2 linked regions of the Thiorhodovibrio winogradskyi genome follow. The protein of the gene in region 1 interacts with the protein of each later gene in a pairwise test. Links are inferred from orthologs where the notes say so. Each region holds a gene or a part of one and is shown on either strand. Other genes may lie near its edges.

Region 1 (4,961 bases):
GCGATGGGGCCGGGGCCGTGGTGCTCCGGGCGGCCGATGAACCGGGCATACTGTCATCGCATCTGCATGCGGATGGGGCCTACAAATCCTTGCTTCAGGTTCCTGCTGGCATTGGTAACGGCGGCACGGGTTCGCCTTACATGGAAATGAAGGGAAATGAGGTTTTTCGCGTCGCCGTGACAACGCTCGGGCGCATCGTTGATGAGGCACTGGACGCCAATGGCATGGAACGCTCGGATATCGATTGGCTGGTTCCTCATCAGGCAAACTTGCGCATCATCCAGGCCACCGCGCGCAAGCTCGATCTGGATATGGAGCAAGTGGTTGTCACCGTTGGTAAGCACGGCAATACCTCGGCCGCTTCCATCCCGCTCGCGCTCGATCAAGCGGTCCGCGATGGCCGCATCCAGCGCGGCCATACCTTGCTCATGGAGGCCTTCGGTGGTGGCTTTACCTGGGGATCCGTGCTGGTGCGCTATTAGGCTGGGGCTGCAAGATTCGATTCTTTCTTCATGTCCGCGACAAGTTTCAGTGAACGACCGATGAGTACCCGACTGGCCTTTGTATTCCCCGGACAGGGTTCGCAATCCGTCGGCATGTTGAGCGAACTGGCGGGCGCGTTCCCGCAGGTAAGCAAGACCTTTGCCGAGGTCTCGGAGGTGCTGGAATGCGACCTGTGGTCGCTCATCAGCGAGGGGCCTGCTGCGGAACTCGACAAGACACAAAATACCCAGCCCGCGATGCTCGCGGTGGGCGTTGCCACGTGGCGCTGCTGGCGCGATAGCGGTGGGCCCGCGCCCGAGGTCATGGCGGGCCACAGTCTGGGCGAATACACTGCCTTGGTCTGTTCCGGGGCGTTGGAACTAACTGACGCCGCACGTCTGGTCGCCGAACGCGCCCGTCTCATGCAGGAGGCGATGCCAGCTGGTGCCGGTGCCATGGCCGCCATTCTGGGGCTTGAGGACGAACAGGTGCTGCAGCTGTGCGCTCACCAGGCAGGCGAGCAGGTGCTTGAGGCGGTAAACTTTAACGCGCCCGGTCAAGTGGTCATTGCTGGACAGCGCGAGGCCGTCGCAAGAGCTTTGCCCGCGGCCAAGGCATTGGGCGCCAAGCGGGCACTGCTACTCCCGGTTAGCGTACCATCGCATTGCGCGCTCATGCGCCCCGCGGCCGAGCAACTTGAGTCTGTCTTGGCTGGATGCCCGATGCGGATGCCCGAAATTCCGGTCGTTCATAATGCCAGCGTCTCGGCGGCGTCGAATCTTGAACATCTTCGCGAGCTGCTTGCACAGCAACTCTTCCGGCCGGTGCGCTGGGTGGAGAGCGTTCGGTTAATGGCCGGGCAGGGCGTTGAACGCTTTATTGAATGCGGGCCAGGCAAGGTACTCGCGGGTCTGGGTAAGCGCATCGACAAGGCGCGCCCAACCACAGCGATTGTGGACGTGGTGACGCTCCAGGCGGCCATCGAGGAGCTATCGGGTGAGGAGGCATTGGCTGATGGATAATGAAATTGCACTGGTAACAGGTGCGAGCCGAGGAATCGGTCGCGCAATTGCCCTTGCCTTGGGTCAAGCCGGGGCGCGGGTTGCCGGCACCGCGACAACAGAGGAGGGCGCGCGGCGCATTCAACAGGAATTGGCCGATCAAGATGTCCGTGCTTTGGGTTTGTGCATGAATGTGACGGATAGGCTGAGCATGGATGCGGCACTCGCGCGCATCAGCGCGGACTTCGGTGCCAGCCCTTCGGTTTTGGTCAATAACGCTGGCATCACCAAAGACAACCTGATGATGCGCATGAAAGACGAGGAGTGGGACAAGATTATCGCCACCAACCTGAGCGCGGTCTTTCACCTCACCAAAAGTTGCATGCGGGCGATGACCAAGGCGCGTCATGGCCGCATTATCAATATCACCTCGGTTGTGGGCTTCAGCGGCAACGCCGGACAGACTAATTACGCCGCCGCCAAAGCCGGCTTGGTCGGGTTTTCCAAGTCGCTCGCACGCGAGATCGGTGGGCGTGGCGTCACTGTTAATTGCGTCGCGCCCGGCTTTATCGCGACCGATATGACGAGTGCCCTGCCAGAGGCCCACCGGGATGCGTTGCTTGCAAACATTCCGCTTGGGCGGCTTGGTCAAGCCGAGGAGGTTGCCGCGGCCGTTGTTTTTCTGGCGTCGCCACAGGCTGGATACATCACCGGCGAGACCCTGCACGTCAATGGTGGCATGCTGATGACCTAAGGTTGCAAGAGCCGGTTTTTTCGGCTTTCAACCTGGGGTTTTTGTCTCTAAAATACCGCGACCCTCGATTCTTGGGGGTTTCATTCACTGGAGGTTTGTCAAACAATGAGCAGCGTTGAAGAGCGAGTCCAAAAAATTGTTGTCGAACAGTTGGGCGTCAAGGAAGAGGAAGTCACCCCGGAGGCTTCCTTCGTTGACGATCTCGGTGCTGATTCGCTCGACACTGTCGAACTGGTCATGGCACTCGAAGAGGAATTCGAGACCGAAATTCCCGACGAGGACGCCGAGAAAATCACCACCGTCAAACAGGCAATCGACTACATAAATGCCCACATGGGGTAAATCGCGACTCGGGGACAACCTCCTTCAGACTGAATCCGGGCGTTTTGTCATTTCATCCATGTGGCTATAAGTGTCCATGTGGATGTCACTGCGGCCCTGTCGCTGAACGGTACAACTGATCTGGCTGTGATGTTATGCTAGTGCTGTTGGCCTGTTGTCGGTCTGGTATTGAGTCAGTTGGTTGTTCACGTGTTCAGATGTTCCCTGTTTGGTTTCCCCTTTTTGGTTGTCTAGCTTGCATACCTGGCTGGCATGTCCGGCTCGATGTCTCGCTTGGGCACCAAGAAGGTCCAACTAATTTAGTGCCCTATCCGTGCACATTAGCCTGGTTTTCCAATGGTCATCCCGCACATGGGGCATTGGCGAGCAGGAGTGAGTGAAGAGGTGATACATGTCAGGTAGAAGGGTTGCCGTTACCGGCCTGGGTATTATTTCCCCTGTCGGGCTCGATATCGCCTCAGCCTGGGACAGCATCTTGAATGGCCGCAGTGGCATTCAGACCATTACGCACTTCGATGTGACGCCCTTCAGCACGCGTTTTGGTGGTCCCATTTATAACTTCGACGCAACTGAATATGTGTCGAAGAAAGACCTCCGCAAAATGGATGCCTTTATTCATTACGGCATGGCGGCGGGCATTCAGGCGATTACTCACTCGGGGCTTGAAATCACCGACGAGAACCGTACCCGAATTGGCGTTGCCGTTGGCTCTGGTATCGGTGGAATCACCGGTATCGAGAACAACTATGGCAATTATCTCAGTGGTGGGCCGCGCAAGATTTCGCCCTTCTTCGTGCCAGCCAATATCGTCAACATGGTAGCCGGAAACCTGTCTATTAAGTATGGTCTTAAGGGGCCAAATTACTCCATTGTCTCCGCCTGCAGCACGGGCACCCATAACATCGGTGAGGCGGCGTTGATGATCCGCCATGGCATGGTGGATGTGATGATCGCCGGTGGGGCGGAAATGGCGACCTCTCCCGTGGGCCTTGGTGGTTTCGCGGCCGCGCGAGCGCTTTCGACACGTAACGACGATCCCGAGGGCGCCAGTCGCCCTTTTGACAAAGAGCGCGATGGTTTTGTCCTCAGCGATGGCGCCGGTATCATGGTGCTGGAGGAATACGAAATGGCGCGCGCGAGAGGGGCCACCATACATGCCGAGATCCTTGGTGTCGGCATGAACTCCGATGCCTACCACATGACTGCCCCGTCCGAGGACGGTCAGGGTGCCTGCGATTGCATGAAACTCGCGCTTGCCGATGCCGGCCTGAATCCGGAGCAAATCGACTATATCAACGCCCATGGCACTTCCACCCCGGCCGGCGATATCGCCGAGGTAAAGGGGGTCAAACTCGCGTTGGGGCAGCACGCCAAGCAGGTGGCGGTGAGTTCGACAAAATCCATGACTGGACACATGCTTGGCGCAGCCGGTGGCGTGGAAGCGATTTTCTGCGTGCTTGCCCTGCGCGATCAGGTCGCGCCACCCACGATCAACTACACAACACCTGACCCCAACTGCGATTTGGACGTGGTGCCCAATCAGGCACGCGAGATGCCGATACGCTACGCGCTCAGCAATTCCTTTGGCTTCGGTGGTACCAACGGTACCTTGATCCTTAAGCAGGGTTGAGCGTTTTGAGCCGCGACTGCCGATATGAGTCGCGTTTTGGCGGGCGCTGATGAAGAACACCCTGATTGCTCTGCTGTTACTGGTCGGCCTCGGTGCGGGGATAGGTTACTTTTTTTGGGAAGATTATCAGCATTTTCTGGTAACGCCCATCGCCTCAAGTCGTGTCGATGCGCAGGACGACGCGGTGATTCTGGAGGTGCCGCGCGGGGAGGGGCTGCGCGACCTCGCCAGCCGACTGCAAGCCGATGGTCTGATTGACAATGCCCATTATCTGATTGCGCTTGCCTACAATCGCCGGCAGGCGGATCAAATCAAGGCAGGCGAATATGCGCTAACGCCTGAGATGACACCAGGGCAACTCCTTGATCTACTCGTTTCCGGTCGCTCCATCCAATACCCGGTTACCCTGATCGAAGGACGAACCTTTAGTGACGCCCTCGCGAGCATCGCCGCCGAACCTGAGTTCAAGCACGAACTTCAGGATCTCACCGATGCCGAGATACTTGCCGCGCTTGATCTCGACATTGAACATCCCGAGGGTTGGTTTTTCCCCGATACCTATTTATTCCGTCGCGGAGCAAGTGACATCCAGGTGCTGCGTCGGGCGCACGAGCGCATGCGTGAAGTCCTTGATGAAGAATGGGGCAACCGCGATGCGGATCTTCCGCTGACATCGCCCTACGAGGCACTGATTCTTGCCTCTGTGATCGAAAAAGAAACCGGCCTTGGCAGCGAGCGCCCGGAGATTGCC
Region 2 (16,727 bases), 900 kb from region 1 along the record:
TTTCGTTCGCACAAAACCAAAATCGTCGCCACCATCGGCCCCGCTTCGGATCAACCAGTGATCCTGTGCCAGATGCTAAAAGCCGGGATGAATATCGCTCGACTCAACTTCTCCCACGGCGACCCCCAATCCCACGCCGAGCGCATTAGGCGCCTGCGCCAAGCGGCGCAAGACACCGGCCAACGCCTGGCCATCATGGGCGACCTACCCGGACCCAAGATGCGCATTGGCGACCTGGCCGAGGAGCCGGTTGAATTGGTGCGCGACAACCTCTTTACCCTGACCACCGAGGACATTCTCGGTAACGTCGAACGCGCCAGCGTTACTTTCAAAGGTTTACCCGCGGCGGTTAAACCCGGCGACCGGCTATTTTTGAACGACGGCTTCATTCTGCTCAAAGTCGTGGAGGTCAGCGCAACCGAGGTGGTCTGCAACGTCCGCGCCGGCGGCGAGTTGCGCTCGCGCAAAGGGCTGAACCTGCCCGGCATTGACCTTGGCATCAGCGCCTTCACCGAGGAGGACCACGACTGGCTGCGCTTTGCCGCCGAGCAGGGCGTGGATGCCATTAGCCAATCCTTCGTGGCCAACGCCGAGGATATGCAAGCGGTGCGCGCGGCGGCGGCGGAACTCAACTATCAGCCCTTTCTCATCGCCAAGATCGAGCGCGCCGACGCACTGGACAAGCTGGAAGCCATTCTCGAGGCCAGCGACGGCATCATGGTGGCACGCGGCGATCTCGGCGTGGAAATTCCCATCGAGAACATCGCCGTCGCGCAAAAGCGCATCACCGAAATTGCCAACATGCGCGCCAAACCGGTCATCACCGCCACCCAGATGCTCGAGTCCATGGTGCTCTTCCGCCGTCCGACCCGCGCCGAGGCCACCGACGTGGCCAATGCCATCCTCGGCGGCACCGATTGCGTGATGCTCTCGGCCGAATCCGCCATGGGTCGCTTCCCAGTTGAATCCGTCGCCATGCTGGCCGGTATCGCCGCCGCCACCGAGCCCGAGCGCGACAACCGCGCCCTGGCCCAGGCCTTGGGTGCCTATGGCAGCGGTGGCAGCCTGCGCGCGGTCGATCTGATTGCTCGCAGCGTCTACCACACCGCCGAGCGCAGCGCGCCACAGGTCATCATCACCCCCACTCGCAGCGGCAACACCGCGCGCAACATTGCCCGCTTTCGGTTACCACACTGGATTGTGGCCCTGAGTCCGCTGCCCGCCACCTCCCAGGCGCTGGAATTCTCCTACGGCATTCAGCCGATCGACGTGCGCGAGGATCGCGCCGAGTGGGGCGAATTCGTCCGCGCCTGGCTGCGTGACATGGGGATTCGCGATGGGCTGGTGTTGCTGACCCAGGGCCCCTCGGACGAGCACCCCTGCGGCAACCATCGCCTGGAACTGATTGAACTTGACCGAGCGGCCGCCCATGCCTGCCACTAGCCTCTTCTCCTGCCACGGCGCGGATGGCCGGCGCATCGCCTGGCACGAATTCGGTCAGCCAGACGGACGCCCGGTGGTCTACTGTCATGGCTTCCCCAGTTCCGGGCGCGAGGCCGCGCTGTTGCATCAGCCAGCATTGGCGCTCGGCCTGCGCCTGATCGCGCCGGACCGCCCCGGCTATGGCGGCTCGGACGACCTGCCGGGGCGGGAACTGCGCGACTGGCCGGCCGATCTCGCCACACTGGCCGATCACTTGCAGCTGGAGCGATTCGCCCTGCTTGGCCTGTCTGGCGGCGGTCCCTACGCGGTTGCCTGCGCCTGGCGCCTGCCCGAGCGACTCAGCGCCCTGGTCCTGGCCTGCCCGCTCGGCCCGGTGTACCGGCCCGAGGTGCTGGCCGCCATGAATCCACCGGCGCGCGCCAGTCTCGCCCTGGCCAGGCGCTTGCCCTGGCTGGCGCAACAAGTCTATGGCGGCCCCACGCCCTGGGTGCTCGCGCGCTGGCCCGGGCTGGTTGAGCGGGTACGCACCCTTAACCTCCCGCCCAACGACCTCATCGCCCTGGCCGAGGGCGAGAATCAAGCCATCCTCAACAGCACCATCGGCGATGCCATGGCCCTGGGCGCACCCGGCGCCCGGCGCGATCTGCATCTCTACACCCATGACTGGCGGATCCCCTTCGACGCCATCCAGGCGCAGGCGCCCATCCGCATTTGGCACGGCGCGGCCGACGCCACTGTGCCCGCGGCGCACGGGCGTTGGTATCGCGACCATCTGCCCGGCGCCACCCTGACCACCCTGCCCGATCAAGGGCATTTCTCGCTACCCATTCATTTTGGCGAGCGGATACTGGGCGATCTGCTCACGGATGATTGATTGCCCCCGCACTTGACGCACCGGCGTGCCTTGGGGTCAGATTATCCCCCGATCCAAACCCATCCACCCACGCCTGCCGCGACAGGCACAGGAGCATCTTTATGACCGAGATTCGCGTGGCCGTCGCCGGAGCTGGCGGGCGCATGGGGCGCACCCTGATTCAGGCAGTGCATGACACCCGGGGCCTGCGCGTCGGCGCCGCCACCGAACTGGCCGGCAGTGGCCTCATCGGCATCGACGCCGGGGAGGTCGCCGGCATCGGCCCGGTCGGCGCGCCCATTCGCCCCGATCTGGACGAAGTTCTGGCTGATTTTGACGTGCTCATCGACTTCACCTCCCCCAAGGCCACCATGCACCATCTGGAACTGTGCCGCGACGCCGGCTGCCGCATGGTCATAGGCACCACCGGACTGACGGCGGATCAGCGCGAGACCCTGAGCGAGGCCAGCCTCGACATCGCCCTGGTCGTGGCCCCCAACATGAGCGTTGGTGTGAATCTGTCGCTCAAGCTGCTGGAACTCGCCGCCCAGGTCATGGGATCTGACGCCGACATCGAAATCATCGAGGCCCATCACCGTCACAAGGTCGACGCCCCCTCCGGCACCGCCCTGCGCATGGGCGAGGTCATCGCCAACACCTTGGGGAGAAATCTCGATGAAGTCGCGGTTTATGGCCGCGAAGGCCATACCGGCGCGCGCGACAGTCAGACCATCGGCTTTGCCACCGTCCGCGCTGGCGATGTCGTTGGCGAGCACAGCGTCTGGTTCGCCACCGAAGGCGAACGCATCGAAATCACCCACAAAGCCAGCAGCCGCATGACCTTCGCCCGCGGCGCCACCCGAGCCGCCTTGTGGATCAGCGAACGCGAGCGAGGCCTGTTTGACATGCAGGATGTGCTCGGCCTGCGCAAGCGGGCCGCCGAATGATTCGCCTAATTCGTCAGGGTGTTCGCCCCACCGCCCAAACATCGACGCGCTCGACGCCTGCCTGACGCAGCACGCGCGCAAGCTCGCCGACCGTGGCGCCAGTGGTGACCACGTCATCGACAATGGCGACATGGCGCGCGCAAAGCGGCTGTCGCACACGAAAAGCGTCACGCACATTGCTCTGACGTTCCGCCCGCGCGAGCCTGAGCTGCGGCGGCGTCGCGACCACGCGTTCGATCCTGCCACCATCCACATCAATACCCAGTTCATGACTGGCAACCCGCGCCACTTCCAGCGATTGGTTATACCCGCGCTGACGCAGCCGCGAGGGATGCAAGGGGACCGGCACCAGCAACTCGGGCAGGGACACATCCGGCTGCCAGCGGGCCGCTTCGGCCAGAAGTTGACCGAACAGCCGGCCGAGATGCAGCCGCTGGCGGAATTTGAAGTCACCGATCAGCCGCGTCACCGCGCCTTGATAGCGAAACAGTGCAATGCATCGGTCGTAGGCCGGTGGCTGACGCTGACAGCCTCCACAGCGCATACCATCCGGCGCGCCGGCCGGGAGCGGCAGCGCGCAGCAGCCGCAACTCGGCGCAATGTCCGGCAGATCAGCCAGGCACCCAAGGCACAGATCCAATTCGCCAAAACCCGCGGCACCGCAGAGCACGCAAGTCGGTGGATAGGCGCTATTCAGCGCCAATTGGAGCAACGTCTTCCCCCGTCGCCGGGCCGCTGTCAACCACCAAGACGCATGATGGTTGACAGGGTCGCCGATAGCCTTAAGCTTATCTGCCTGTGCCGCGAGACGCGGCCCTTCCCACGCCGCCTGCTCTAGGCGCCTATTCACGGAATTTCCCGCCATGCCTTTGGATCTCGCACCCCACTCGCACCCTGCAGACTTGCGCCATGACTGGACGCGGCAGGATGCGGAAACCCTGCTAAGCCAGCCCTTCAATGATCTGATATTCGCCGCTCAGCAGGCCCATCGCCAGCATTTCGACCCCAATCGAGTGCAGGTCAGCACCCTGCTCAGCATCAAGACCGGCGCCTGCCCGGAGGACTGCGGCTACTGTTCCCAAAGCGCTCAACATGATACCGGCCTGGAACGCGAGCGCCTGCTGTCGCTCGATGAGGTCGTCGCGGCCGCGCGCGCGGCAAAAGCCAGCGGCGCCACCCGTTTCTGCATGGGAGCGGCCTGGCGCAATCCAAGCAACACCCATCTCGAGCAGGTCATCGCCATGATCGCGGCCGTGCATGGGTTGGGACTTGAGACCTGCGTCACCCTCGGCATGCTGAGTCTCGCCCAGGCACAGCGACTCAAGGACGCCGGGCTGGATTATTACAACCATAATCTCGACACCTCGCCGGAATTTTACGGGCAAGTCATCAGTACCCGCACCTATCAGGAACGGCTCGACACCCTGGAGCATATCCGCGCGGTCGGCCTCAAAACCTGCAGCGGCGGCATTCTCGGCATGGGTGAGTCGCGCGCCGACCGCGCCTCGCTGCTGTGCCAGCTTGCCAATCTGCCGGCGCATCCGGAATCCGTGCCCATCAACCTGTTGGTCAAGGTGGCGGGCACGCCACTGGCGCCCGCGCCCGAGCTGGACCCCTTCGAGTTTGTCCGCACCGTGGCCGCAACGCGCATCATGATGCCGGCCTCCTATGTGCGCCTGTCCGCCGGCCGCGCGACCATGAGCGACGAACTCCAAGCCCTGTGCTATCTGGCCGGCGCCAATTCCATTTTTTATGGCGAGCGCCTGCTGACCACCGAAAATGCCGGCACCAACCGGGATATGGCGCTTTTTGAGCGACTGGGGCTCGCATTCGAGGCCATGCCGCCCGAAGGACGCGACCAGCCCGGTGGCTGCTTCAAATGACAGTCCCACCGAGCGCGGAACCCGCGCCCTTTCATCGTGAGCGTGTACTCTGCTCGCAACTTGCGGAACTCGCCGACCGCCAGCTCTATCGGCGCCGGCGCTTGTGCGAGAGCCCCCAAGCACCGCTGATGCAGGTCGATGGGCGCACCCTGCTGACCTTCTGCGGCAACGATTACCTTGGCCTGGCCAACGATGCGCGAGTCTTCGAAACCTTTACGCGCGCGGCCAGCGACTTCGGCGTCGGCAGTGGTGCCTCGCATCTGATCAATGGTCATAGCCGCTATCATCATCAGCTTGAGGAAGCCCTGGCCGACTTCACCCAAAGACCGCGCGCGCTCTTGTTCTCCACCGGCTACATGGCCAATCTGGGGGTGATCAGTGCCCTGGCCGGGCATGGCGAGCAGATTCTGTGCGACCGACTCAATCATGCCTCGCTGATCGACGGCGCGCGCTTGAGTGGCGCGCGCATGCGCCGCTATCGCCATGCGGACCCGGCCGATCTCCGGCGCCTGCTGGCCAGCACCGGAACCGACAAAGCCACCGCGATGATCCTGAGCGACGGCGTGTTCAGCATGGACGGCGACCTGGCACCCGTGCCTGAGCTGGCGCAAGCGGCACAACAGGCCGGCGCCTGGTTGCTAATCGACGATGCGCATGGCCTGGGTGTGATCGGACCGGATGGACGCGGCACACTGGCTGGCTTCTCCGCTCGTGCCCGCTCCACACCCGAGTTGCAAGACCCATTTGAGCAACAACAGGTGCCTATTCTAATTGGCACCCTGGGCAAGGCCTTTGGTACCTTTGGCGCCTTTGTCGCCGGCAGTGAAGCGCTGATCGAGACCCTGATTCAGCGCGCGCGCAGCTACATCTACACCACCGCCCTTCCACCCGCCGTGGCGGCGGCTAGCCTGACATCCCTGTCAGTGATGCAAGCCGAGCCCTGGCGGCGCGAACATCTCGCCCGGTTGGTCCATCATTTCCGTCAGGGCGCGGCCGAACTTGGTCTGCCGCTGATGCCCTCGGTCACGCCCATTCAACCCCTCCTGGCCGGCGCCTCCGCGCGCGCGCTCGACTGGAGCCACCGGCTCGAGGCGCGCGGACTGCTGGTGCCGGCCATTCGCCCACCAACGGTCCCGCAAGGCCACGCCCGACTGCGCATCAGTTTCTCGGCCAGTCACCAGATCGCCGATGTCGAGCGCCTGCTCGAGGCACTGGCGGCACTACCGAACACTGATCACCCAAACAAGGAGCACCGGGCAGATGCATCCTGATCCCCTGGTTTTATTGCACGGCTGGGGCATGAACCCGGCCATCTGGTCCAGCCTGCCCGATCGCCTGGCCGCTGGACGCGAACGCATCCCTCTGGCTCTGCCCGGCCATGCCGGTGCCGACTGGCAGACCGACTGGAGTGCCCTGCCCGACTGGGCCGATGCCTGTCTCGCCCAAGCGCCCGAGCAGGCGGTATGGCTAGGTTGGTCGCTTGGCGGCCTGATCGCACTCCAGGCTGCGCGCCAGGCACCCAAGCGAGTCCGTGCCTTGATTCTCATTGCCACCAGCCCACGCTTTACCCGCGCCATCGACTGGCGGGTCGCCATGCCGGAGGAAACGCTGGCACAGTTTCACGCCGCTCTGCTCGAAGACACAAAGGCCACCCTGCAGCGCTTTCTGACGCTGCAGGTACGCGGCAGCGAGGAGGCGCCAAGACTGCTCAAGCAACTCCGCCAGGCGCTCAACAGTGCGCCTGACGCCAAGCCCGAGGCACTGCGCATCGGGCTCGAGTTGCTGCGAGACGAGGATCTGCGTGGCCCGCTGCCAGACATCCGCCAACCCACGCTGTGGCTCTTTGGCGAGCGCGACACCCTGGTACCAGCCGCCGTGGCCGAGCGCATCGCCATCCTGCATCCGCAAGCGCGCGTCGCATGTCTGCCCGGTGCCGGTCATGCGCCTTTCCTGTCCCATGCCCAACGCTTGAGCGATCTGATCCATGCCTTTCTTGCCGAGGTGGCCACTTGAGCCTGCCACCCAGTCCGCGGCTCCCCGCGCACTCGGGCAATCAGATCGACAAAACCGCCGCGCGCCGCTCCTTCGAGCGCGCGGCGGCTACCTATGAGGCCGCCGCAGTGCTTCAGCGCGAAATTGGCGAACGCCTGCTCGAACGCCTGGACTATGTGCGCCTGCAACCCGCCACCGTGCTGGACCTTGGTTGCGGCACTGGCCTGGCACTCGATGATCTCTGCCGCCGCTATCGCAACGCCCGGGTCATCGGCCTGGACTTTGCCACTGGCATGCTCGCACGCGCGCGTCGCCGTGGCCACTGGCGCAACCGCCCACGCACCCTCTGTGGTGACATCGACCGCTTGCCGCTGGCGGACAATTCCGTCGATCTGGTCTTCTCCAACGCCACCCTGCAGTGGTCAAACGACCTCAGCGGCTGCTTCGCCGAGCTTTACCGGGTGTTACGACCAAAGGGGCTGCTGATGTTCACCACCTTCGGCCCGGACACCCTGATCGAACTGCGCCGCGCCTGGGCCGAGGCCGACGGCGGCGCGCATGTATCAACCTTTATTGATATGCACGACATTGGCGACATGCTGGTGCGCGCACGCTTTGCCGATCCGGTCATGGACTGCGAGCACTTGACCCTGACCTACGCAACTGTCACCGACCTGATGGCTGACATGAAATCCCTCGGCACCCAAAACCGGCTGCGGGGCCGCCAACGCGGGCTCACCAGTCGCGAACGCCTGCGCCGGATGACCGCCGCCTATGAGCGGCTGCGCCAGGATGATCGCCTGCCCTCCACCTGGGAGGTCGTCTATGGGCAAGCATGGATGGCAGCAGAGAAAGCGCCCGCGCAGCGGGTGACGGATCAGGGCATCGCCATCCCCGTCAGCGCCATCCAGCGCCGCTCCCTTTCTGGATAACCTTACGCGGATGAGCAAAGGCCTTTTCATCACCGGCACGGACACCGGCGCTGGCAAAACACTGATCGCTGCCGGACTCTTGCGCGCCCTCCAAAGCCAAGGCCACAGCGCCCTGGGGATGAAGCCCATTGCCTCCGGCTGTACCCCCACCAAAGATGGCCTGCGCAACGCCGACGCCCTTGCCCTGCAGGCCGCTGGCAGCCAGCAAATGCCCTACGACCAGGTCAACCCCATCGCTTACGCCCCCGCCATCGCCCCCCATCTGGCGGCGGAACAAAGCGGACAGCCCATTGACACCAAGCGCATTCTGTCCGCTTACCGCTGGCTGAGCACGCAGGCCGACTGGCTGGTGGTCGAGGGCGTCGGTGGCTGGCATGTCCCCCTTGGCAAGCAGCTCATGGTGCGTGATCTACCCGTATTGCTTGGCGACACCAAGCCCCTGCCCGTGGTGCTGGTCGTCGGCCTGCGGCTCGGCTGCCTGAATCATGCCCTGCTGAGCGCCGCCGCCATCGCCGCCGACGGCTGCACTCTCGCTGGCTGGGTCGGCACCCAGACCGAGCCCGAGATGTTGGCCGTCGAGGCCAACATCGCCACGCTAAAATCCCGCATCACGGCCCCCTGCCTTGGCTGCATCCCTTATCTGCCAAACACCAAACCCGAGGCCGTCGCCAGCTATTTCGACTGTGCTCCCCTGCCAGCCAAGTGCTAAGCCAAGTGCTAAGCCAAGTGCTAAGCCAGGTGCTAAGCGAAGAGCGCACCGGATCTCTAGCGACCTTGGTTTAAACAGCGGGCATTCCCAGGGTCTGGTGAATCATCTGTACCACGCTCGGCTGCAGTTCGGTCTTGTCGGCAAACTGACGCAGGTATTCACGTTCCTCGTCGGTATCGACCTCGACCGCGAGCAGGGAGGCGGCATAGATCTCGGCGGCCACCTCCTGATTGGGGATCTCGGCAACAAAGGCATCGAGATTCAGCGGCTTGCTCATCTCCGCCATCATCCACGCCTGTTCTTCCGAACCCAGGCCAGACTCTTGCGCCTTACCCAGAATGCGCTGAATCTCCCCGCCGCTGATCTCTCCATCTGACTTGGCGATGTTCATCATGCCCTTGATAATCAACTGGGTTTTCTGCTCCACCACCTGCTCCTCGGCCGGCGTTTGCGGTGGCAGTAACCCCAAGGGCAGATTGCCGCCGCTGAAAGGCGCTTGCGCCCCCCCGCCCTGGTTGGCATTCATCAGCGCCTTGTAGGCCACGCCCGCGATCATGGCCAAAGCCCCGCCCGAGAGCGCGCCTTTGACGGACTGCCCGCCGCCACCGACCAAGGACCCCAGCACGGCGCCAAGGCCACCGGCCTGAAGCGGATTTTGCGACGCACCCGCCAGCGAATTGCCAGCCGCGCCGAGCAGGCTGCCGAGCACGCCGCCCATGCCAGCACCAGCCGCGCCACCACCGCTCAGTTGCCCCAGGCTAGCCTGCAAATCCTGCAACGCATTGCCGATACGCTGCTGCCCCGATGGGCCAAGGTTGTTCTGAATGACGGATCCAAGCAAATCAGCAAAATTGGCCATGCTGGCGATCTCCCGTGATGAAGTGTGGTATTGGATGATTCCGGCAACAGGCTTATACACGGTTTTTCCGATTGCAGCCACCGTGCAATGTCCACCTTGACCGCGCACGCCCTCACTCGGACCCCCGAGCCTAGAGTCACAGCCAATCCGAGCCGTGCTATGAAACCCCGGGCTCTTGCCGATACAGTGCGCGGTCAGCAGCAACAATGAGTTCGTCAAAAAACTCGACTTGATCTGACAATGCACACACGCCACAACTGAGGGAGATGTCGATCACAGCACCGTCGTGAATGACTGGCTGGCCTTGAATATCGATGCCAAGGCGCTCGGCAAGCAGGGAGGCGCCCTTTAAATCGGTGTGCGGAAGAATCAACAGAAACTCGCTCCCGCCAAAGCGGCCAAAGATATCCGTCTCTCGGATCGCCGCCAGGACAGTTGACACGACAGAGTTAAGCACCTTGTCGCCAACCTGATAGCCAAAGGTATCATTCACATCCCTGAAATGATCCACACCAATCAGCACCAAACTTAGCGGGTGGCCATAACGGGTGGCGCGATCAAACTCTTTATCGCCAAGATCGTATAGGGTTCGGCGATTCAAAATCCCGGTCAGGGGATCTGTCGTGGCTAATTTAACCAATTCCAGTTTGGCTGAATGCTGCGCAATACAATAGCGAATCGATCGCTCGACCAAAGCAGGGCTCAACTCAGAGGTTTGCAGACAATCCATCGCACCGGCATCCAGTGCCAACTGCTCAAGATCTGGGTTGGTCTGACGAGTCAACAACGCCATGGGCGGAAACTCAGAGTCCATGCTATGGGCTGAAATAAATTCAAGATTGTCATCATCACCAGCATCATCCGCAAGCAGACAGAGATCGAAGCTATGCGGCCCGGACTCCAGGATCAGGGTTTCAGCGCTCTCGACCGTGCGAACCCGTCGCAGGCGATACTCCTTCCCTGGTCTATCCGCGAGCAGCGCCCTGAAACGAAGAAATTCATCTTCCTTGCCCTCAATAAGAAGAAGCGAATAGCAAGTATTTGAAAGCATAATGCACTCAGCTTCGGGTCTGATGTTTCTTTAGTATCTGAGAATGGGACAATGCGATAATTCAAGAGCTCAATAACCAGTTCCTGACAAAGGCTCTCCATGACCATATCGCCTAAACGCAGAAATAAGATTACCGAACGACGAAACCAGTGCGCTTGTATTATTGTTCGGTAAATTACTCATGGCAGGAAGGAATCAGTTGGCACCGAACGACTCGGTTGTATACTTGTTCGAAAACGGTTGCAGCGCTTCCAACTCAAGCATCCAATCAACGTGCAACGGACCCAAGATCACTCCTAGACCCAAGATCACTCCAATTAGTGTTGCGCGCTAAAAGAAACTCGCACTTGCTCGATGAAAATGGCGGATAACAAGGTACCCGCCACCATTCGCCTAATCCGGACGAAGTGTTACATCTTTCGCAGGTTCTTTAGGATCGATCTGCCCCTGCGATCATTCGCCTGATGCAACCGGCGCTGAAGGTCTTTCCCAGTAGGGATTTCCATCAGGCAACGCCGGAATTTTCTGGCTCAAGCTCGATATGGCTGCATCGATCGCTGGAATGGGAGGCGGCTGAATAGCCTCGAAAGTGGTGTCGTCATAGACGTACTTTCCACTGCCACTCGGATACTCCACGCCGACTTTCAAGTTGTGCGCTTCACCATCCACTGGCACATAGGAGCGAAAAGTCAACACATAATCGCTCTGTAGGATGTTTTGAATCTCCTCGACCACCCGCTGCATGCGATTGCCGGTTTCATCGACCAGGTAGTAAATACCAAAGGAGTTCTTTGACAGCGCCTCAAGGTTCTTGAAATAAGTTGGCTCGACCTGAGAATAGGCCAGGGAATAAATGGGCACGGGAATTGGCAAGCTGGAAATGCGTGTCATCAGTTCGTCGCGCGTGATCGAGCTTCCCTCATCCTTGCCATCGGAAAACACAAGGATGGAGCATGACACAACATAACTGCCAGAACCGACCTCAGTGCCCTGCGAGGCCATACCACACATCTGCAGGGCGGCACCCACACTATCGTAGATCCGGGTCTGCATACCATCGGCACGAATATCGGCAATGCGCCGCGCAAGTGCCCGTTCGTCTCGCTCAAACTGCGAGATCACCTCATAGCCTTCCTTGGTGTCGCGCACAGCCAGCACGGCAACTTCATCCTGGGGGCGCTTGCTCTCAATGAAGCGAATCGCCGCGCGGAGCGTTTCCTCGAAGGGATCATCCGCCATGGACCCGCTCGCATCGATAATCAAAATGCTGCGAGTCGCTTCTTCGCGCTGGCGAATGGATTGAATGCCATACTGGCGCTTCATCGGGTCATAGGTGCGCCCCTTGACCATGAGACCGATGTTGCGTTCATTCAGATTAACCAGCGGCTGCATCTGGGAATCGAAGGTGCGCAGATAAACTTGTACAAATGGGTAGAGCGTGTAGTCGGTGCGATATATTTTCAGCCCATAACCTCCCGGTGCCGCAAAGCCATAGCCCAACCCTTGGGCATGGACAAAGCCTGCCCCCAAAAACATCCACATAAACAGCAAGACAAACGCCAGCCCCAGATGCGACGTGCGTCCAGGTAAAAAAGCCAAAGAGACAGATTTCACTTGATACCTCCGATCATCGCCTGTTGGAACACCTGTTGGAACACCTACTGGAAAACATTTGCAATTGCATCACGATTGAAGTCATGGTTAAGGGATACAAAGCGGGAAGGATCCGCGCCCGCTAAAGCTTACGATCCTTCAACTTCAAAGCAAAAACAGTCAGCAGCAAAAAGCCCACCGTTTGCGCGCCAAGCGCCTGCAGACCCGACGCCCAATCCGCGACCAAAGCAATCACTGGCTTGCCATTCTGACCAGACAAATCAAGCAACTCAGGGCTTAGGGTAGCTCGCATTGCGTCCAAAGCCCAGTAGGCAATGACGCCGATCTGGGCAAAGGTCTCTGTGACACCGGAGAGATCAACCACCGAATTCGACAAAATAAATTGAGGGATCAGCAGCAACGGCAACGCCGCGATCGCCTTGTCGTTGCTATTGACCAAGGCGCTCACGGCCAAGCCCATGGCGCTGGCACCAAGCCCAGCCAGGAAAAGCACGGCCAGACGATCAAGGAATGCGCCCGGAAAATCGATCATCGCGGTGACAATCGCCAGAAAACTCGCGCATTGCAGCAGGCAAAGCAGCGCGAGCGGCAACAGCTTGCTCATCAGATAGGCGGGGATTTGCACCGTGACCGAGCGCTCGCGCAAATAAACGGGCAACTCTTTGACGATCTCGCGCGCCGAGTTGATACAGCCAAACCAGATCGCCGAGAGTACCAGCACGAAAGCAATCTGGCTCTCGGCCGCGGCGCGTTCCGCGAGACTGCCCTCGGTGGTGAAAACCGCTCCGACAACCAGCGCAATCAGCGGCGCCTGCAGCAGCAGGACAGCCAGATTGAGTCGATCCGACAAAAGCAAATCGACGTAGCGACGCGTCAGAGTGACAGCCTGGCGCAACCCAAACCATCCGCGCGGACCGGCATGCTGACGCGCGGGCCGTTGATTTGGGTTGGCCGGCGACTGATCCGCATCGGACAACGTCTGTCGACTGGCGACATAGTCCCGGTATTGGGAAGATTGACGAAAACGAGCCTCCCAGGTCTTGGCATCTTCATTCTCAAGTCGCTCATACACATCCGACAGGCGCTCAACCCCAAAATAGGCGGCGGCTTGATCGGGGGGGCCATAGTACACAAGGCAGCCCGCATGCAGCAGCGCGACCAGATGACAGGCATCAATGTTCTCCAGCGAGTGTGTGACGCACACCACGGTCTTATTATCTTCGGCAAGCCCCTCGAACAAACGCATCATCCGCTTGTCCGTTCCGGCATCGAGCCCGCTGGTCACCTCGTCCAAGAACAGGATATTGGGGTTGGCGACCAGCTCGACGGCCAAACTCACCCGCTTTAATTGCCCACCGCTCAGAGGTTCAGGCGTATCCACCGAAAGCTCGGCCTTTTCAAGCAACCCAACCCGGTCAAGAACGCGTTCGATATTTTGGTCGATCTCCGCCCGGCTGGTATCCAAGGGCAACCGCAGCCGCGCGGTATAACGAAGTGCGGAATTGACCTTGATTTTGCGGTGGACAATATCCTGCTGAGGCACGTAGCCAATGCCAGAGCGAAAAAGATCGAAGGCGGAGTAAAGATTGATGCCGTTGTAGGTCACGGTGCCCGATGTCGCGGGTCTTCGGCCATTGAGCGCGTCCAGCAGAGTTGATTTTCCCGATCCGCTGGTACCAAAAATGACCACAAACTCGCCTGGCTCGATGCACAAATTGATATTATCGAGCAGTCGGCGCGGCTGTCCAGTCTTGCGGTCCTTGACCTCGCGCGTCAGACCCGCCACCTCTACACGGATGCGATGACCTTCCTCGCAAGGGTCCAGCGCCTCACCGGTAAACAGAAACACTAGGCTACCAAAACCAACACGATCTCCTGGTCGCAGCGCCACCGATTTTTTTATTCGATGGCCGTTGATGGAGGTGCCGTTGGTGCTTTTCAGATCCTCGATCCAGACCCGCCCGTCACGGATGGAAATCCGTGCATGACGTCGGGAAATTGCCGGTGAATCAATTGCAAACCCGCAATCAGGCGAGCGACCGACGATAATCTCCGTCGATTCGGCCGCCGGGGAGGATACACCGTGATTTGCAGAGGGGGCCGAACCAGCCATGACAGCTGGACAGGCAATTTGCACGGAGATCGCACCCAGCATCAGCCAATCGCCATGCCCAACGGGGACCGCCGTGGTGATTGCATCACCGTTGATCCGCACGGGAGCGCCCTGAAGGGGCTCAACGAAAAGGCCCTGGTCGCACCAAGACAGGCGGGCATGCCGTTCGGCAACCGAGTCGTCGAACAGCCGCAGACTCGCGTCTTGTCCGCAACCGATCACACAGTCATTCACGGGTGTCAGGACAACGCGCCCGATCGCGCTACGCCGGGTTCGAAATTCCAGCTCGAGAGTCCGCTGCTCCACGCATCCCCCTTTGCTAAACCGCAAGTCAGAGCACAAATTATCGCATGATGCAGCGCAGTAAAGAGAAAAGATCGAGGAGACTCCTCGACCGAATCTCGCGCACGAGGACGGGGAGTTTCAATTCCGTGCGCGCTCTGACGAGCGAATTCCGACAAAAAACTCTCGTTTAAAAGCTGCCGCTCGGCCAAGCTGGCGTCCGATTCGGACTGACCTTGGCGATCAGACCAGGATATTGAATTGCCGGTGGGGTTCTTCAGACTGAAGCGCAAGCCGAACGGCCACCTCGACGCAGTGGCGCATTGCACTGCTGGCAGCGGCCATCTCTTCATCGCCGCGACCGACTGCGGAGAAATTGAGGGATTGGTCTGATTCGTCGCCTGAGTCACCGCCAAATTCACGACTGGCAGCGACCCGAGCGCGGGCGCCAAGTTCGACAAAACTTCGGTTCGCTTGCGCGGCCTGCAGGAGGTTACCTGGCTGCTGCTGAGCGGCGTTTGAGTCGATGGCAGCCTGTCGCTCAGAGAAGGGCGCCTTTGCGCTGCCCTCCTCAGGAGCATTGAGGGCGCGGGCGGTTTCTGGGCGCACGGCAACCTGGCCGAGCCCGAGGCGTTCGGAGCCGGTTGGGCGCCCGGTTGGAGCCAAGGGTAGATAAATGGGCGCTTCTATCATCTTGAGGCCCTCCCATGCTTGCGACGGTCTGTTACTTCAATTATAGCCCAGAGCCGTTTGTTCATCATTAGACGGATTGCCAACACCTTGTCGCTTCAAGCGCTTGGCGTCGAGACAGGCGGTTGGAAGGCAGTCGCGGAGCAAAGAACGTCAAGGTCTCGACAGTCTCCGGCGCAGGCGCGCATCCGGCGCTGCGATCAGCACCAACAAACCCCTCCATCCCTCTGTTAAAAAGTATCTTTTCTTTTTTGGCACTGAAGCTGCTTGGCATCGACTAGAAGGCGCGAGACCACAGGCACAACCCCAAGCGCGAGTTCTGCAGAGGCCTGGTCTTTTCGCTGCATCTCACTGGCACCAGAGCGGGTTTATTATGTTTGATTCCATCGCCCTTGGTCTAATCACCACCCTCAATCAGCTCGATCCCATCGTGGTGATCGGCATCTTCACACTCCTGCTGTTAGCGATGTTTGCCGCTGCACTGGTCGCCACGGCGCGCGGCCATGCTAGCGCCTTCGCGCTCAGCATGCCAACACTGCTGACCACGCTCGGCATCCTTGGCACCTTTCTTGGCATTGCCATCGGGTTGCTGCAGTTCGATGTCAGTCAGGTGGAATACAGCATTCCGACCCTGCTCGAGGGACTCAAGCTCGCCTTCATCACCAGTATTATTGGCATTGCGCTGAGCGCCGTGCTGCGCTTGGTGCTGGTGCTGAGCGCCGGGTCCGTCACCAGGGCTAGTGGCGCACAGGTACAGCCCGGGCAGAACCTCGACCGGCGCCAGCTTGAACTGGCCGAGGCGCAACTGGCCGCCACTCAGGCGATCAATCACGGACTGCAAGGCTTGGATCAGCGCCTTAACCAGACCCTGGAGACCCATCACCTGCGCCTGATTGAGGGCATGGACAATTTTGCCGCGCAGTTGAGCGAACTGGGCTCGCGCCAACTGGTCGCCGCACTCGAGGAGGTCATTCGCGACTTCAACGACAAGCTTGGTGTGCAATTTGGCGAGAACTTCCGTCGCCTCGATGGAGCCGTGGGCAAACTCTTGCAATGGCAGGATCAGTATCGCCAACAGATGGAAAGCCTCGGTGGTCAGCTGGATCGCGCCACTGCCGGCGTGGCCAAATCCGAGGCCAGCCTGCAATTGCTCACCCAACAGGCACTGCAGATCTCGCAGCATGTCGCCGACCAGCAAAGCACTCTGTCCAGCCTGAGACGCGAAACCATGGAGCTTGAAGCCCTGCTCGGCGCCATCGCGGAATTGCGCGACAAAGCCAAGGACGCCTTCCCGGCCATGGACAAACGGCTCACAGCCATGCTTGAGAGCATCGAAACCGCTGTACTCGCCGCGCAGAA

The links.
Region 2: the proteins of acpP (region 1) and bioH interact in binary tests that used the Escherichia coli proteins (3 or more experiments, as listed by UniProt). The link is inferred for Thiorhodovibrio winogradskyi from one-to-one orthologs.

What each region holds. Positions count from the first base shown.
Region 1 is NZ_CP121472.1:393,634-398,594, forward strand. Bases 1,052-3,961 are described here. They hold acpP (acyl carrier protein), read left to right. Parts: upstream 1,052-2,343; coding sequence 2,344-2,580; downstream 2,581-3,961. Other genes in these bases: fabD (ACP S-malonyltransferase), read left to right, coding at 1,052-1,505; fabG (3-oxoacyl-ACP reductase FabG), read left to right, coding at 1,495-2,238; fabF (beta-ketoacyl-ACP synthase II), read left to right, coding at 2,972-3,961. Outside these bases: Thiowin_RS01995 (beta-ketoacyl-ACP synthase III), read left to right, coding at 1-482; more of fabD, read left to right, coding at 543-1,051; more of fabF, read left to right, coding at 3,962-4,210; endolytic transglycosylase MltG, read left to right, coding at 4,260-4,961. UniProt on the Escherichia coli protein: Carrier of the growing fatty acid chain in fatty acid biosynthesis.
Region 2 is NZ_CP121472.1:1,282,651-1,299,377, reverse strand. Bases 5,264-8,262 are described here. They hold bioH (pimeloyl-ACP methyl ester esterase BioH), read left to right. Parts: upstream 5,264-6,386; coding sequence 6,387-7,139; downstream 7,140-8,262. Other genes in these bases: bioD (dethiobiotin synthase), read left to right, coding at 8,061-8,262; bioC (malonyl-ACP O-methyltransferase BioC), read left to right, coding at 7,136-8,050; bioF (8-amino-7-oxononanoate synthase), read left to right, coding at 5,264-6,397. In the rest of the region: pyk (pyruvate kinase), read left to right, coding at 1-1,443; Thiowin_RS05945 (alpha/beta fold hydrolase), read left to right, coding at 1,430-2,317; dapB (4-hydroxy-tetrahydrodipicolinate reductase), read left to right, coding at 2,419-3,243; Thiowin_RS05935 (ComF family protein), read right to left, coding at 3,257-3,946; biotin synthase BioB, read left to right, coding at 4,107-5,126; more of bioF, read left to right, coding at 5,123-5,263; more of bioD, read left to right, coding at 8,263-8,759; Thiowin_RS05905 (tellurite resistance TerB family protein), read right to left, coding at 8,830-9,618; Thiowin_RS05900 (GGDEF domain-containing protein), read right to left, coding at 9,776-10,669; Thiowin_RS05895 (vWA domain-containing protein), read right to left, coding at 11,123-12,283; Thiowin_RS05890 (FHA domain-containing protein), read right to left, coding at 12,405-14,702; Thiowin_RS05885 (hypothetical protein), read right to left, coding at 14,922-15,371; Thiowin_RS05880 (hypothetical protein), read left to right, coding at 15,742-16,727. UniProt on the Escherichia coli protein: The physiological role of BioH is to remove the methyl group introduced by BioC when the pimeloyl moiety is complete. It allows to synthesize pimeloyl-ACP via the fatty acid synthetic pathway through the hydrolysis of the ester bonds of pimeloyl-ACP esters.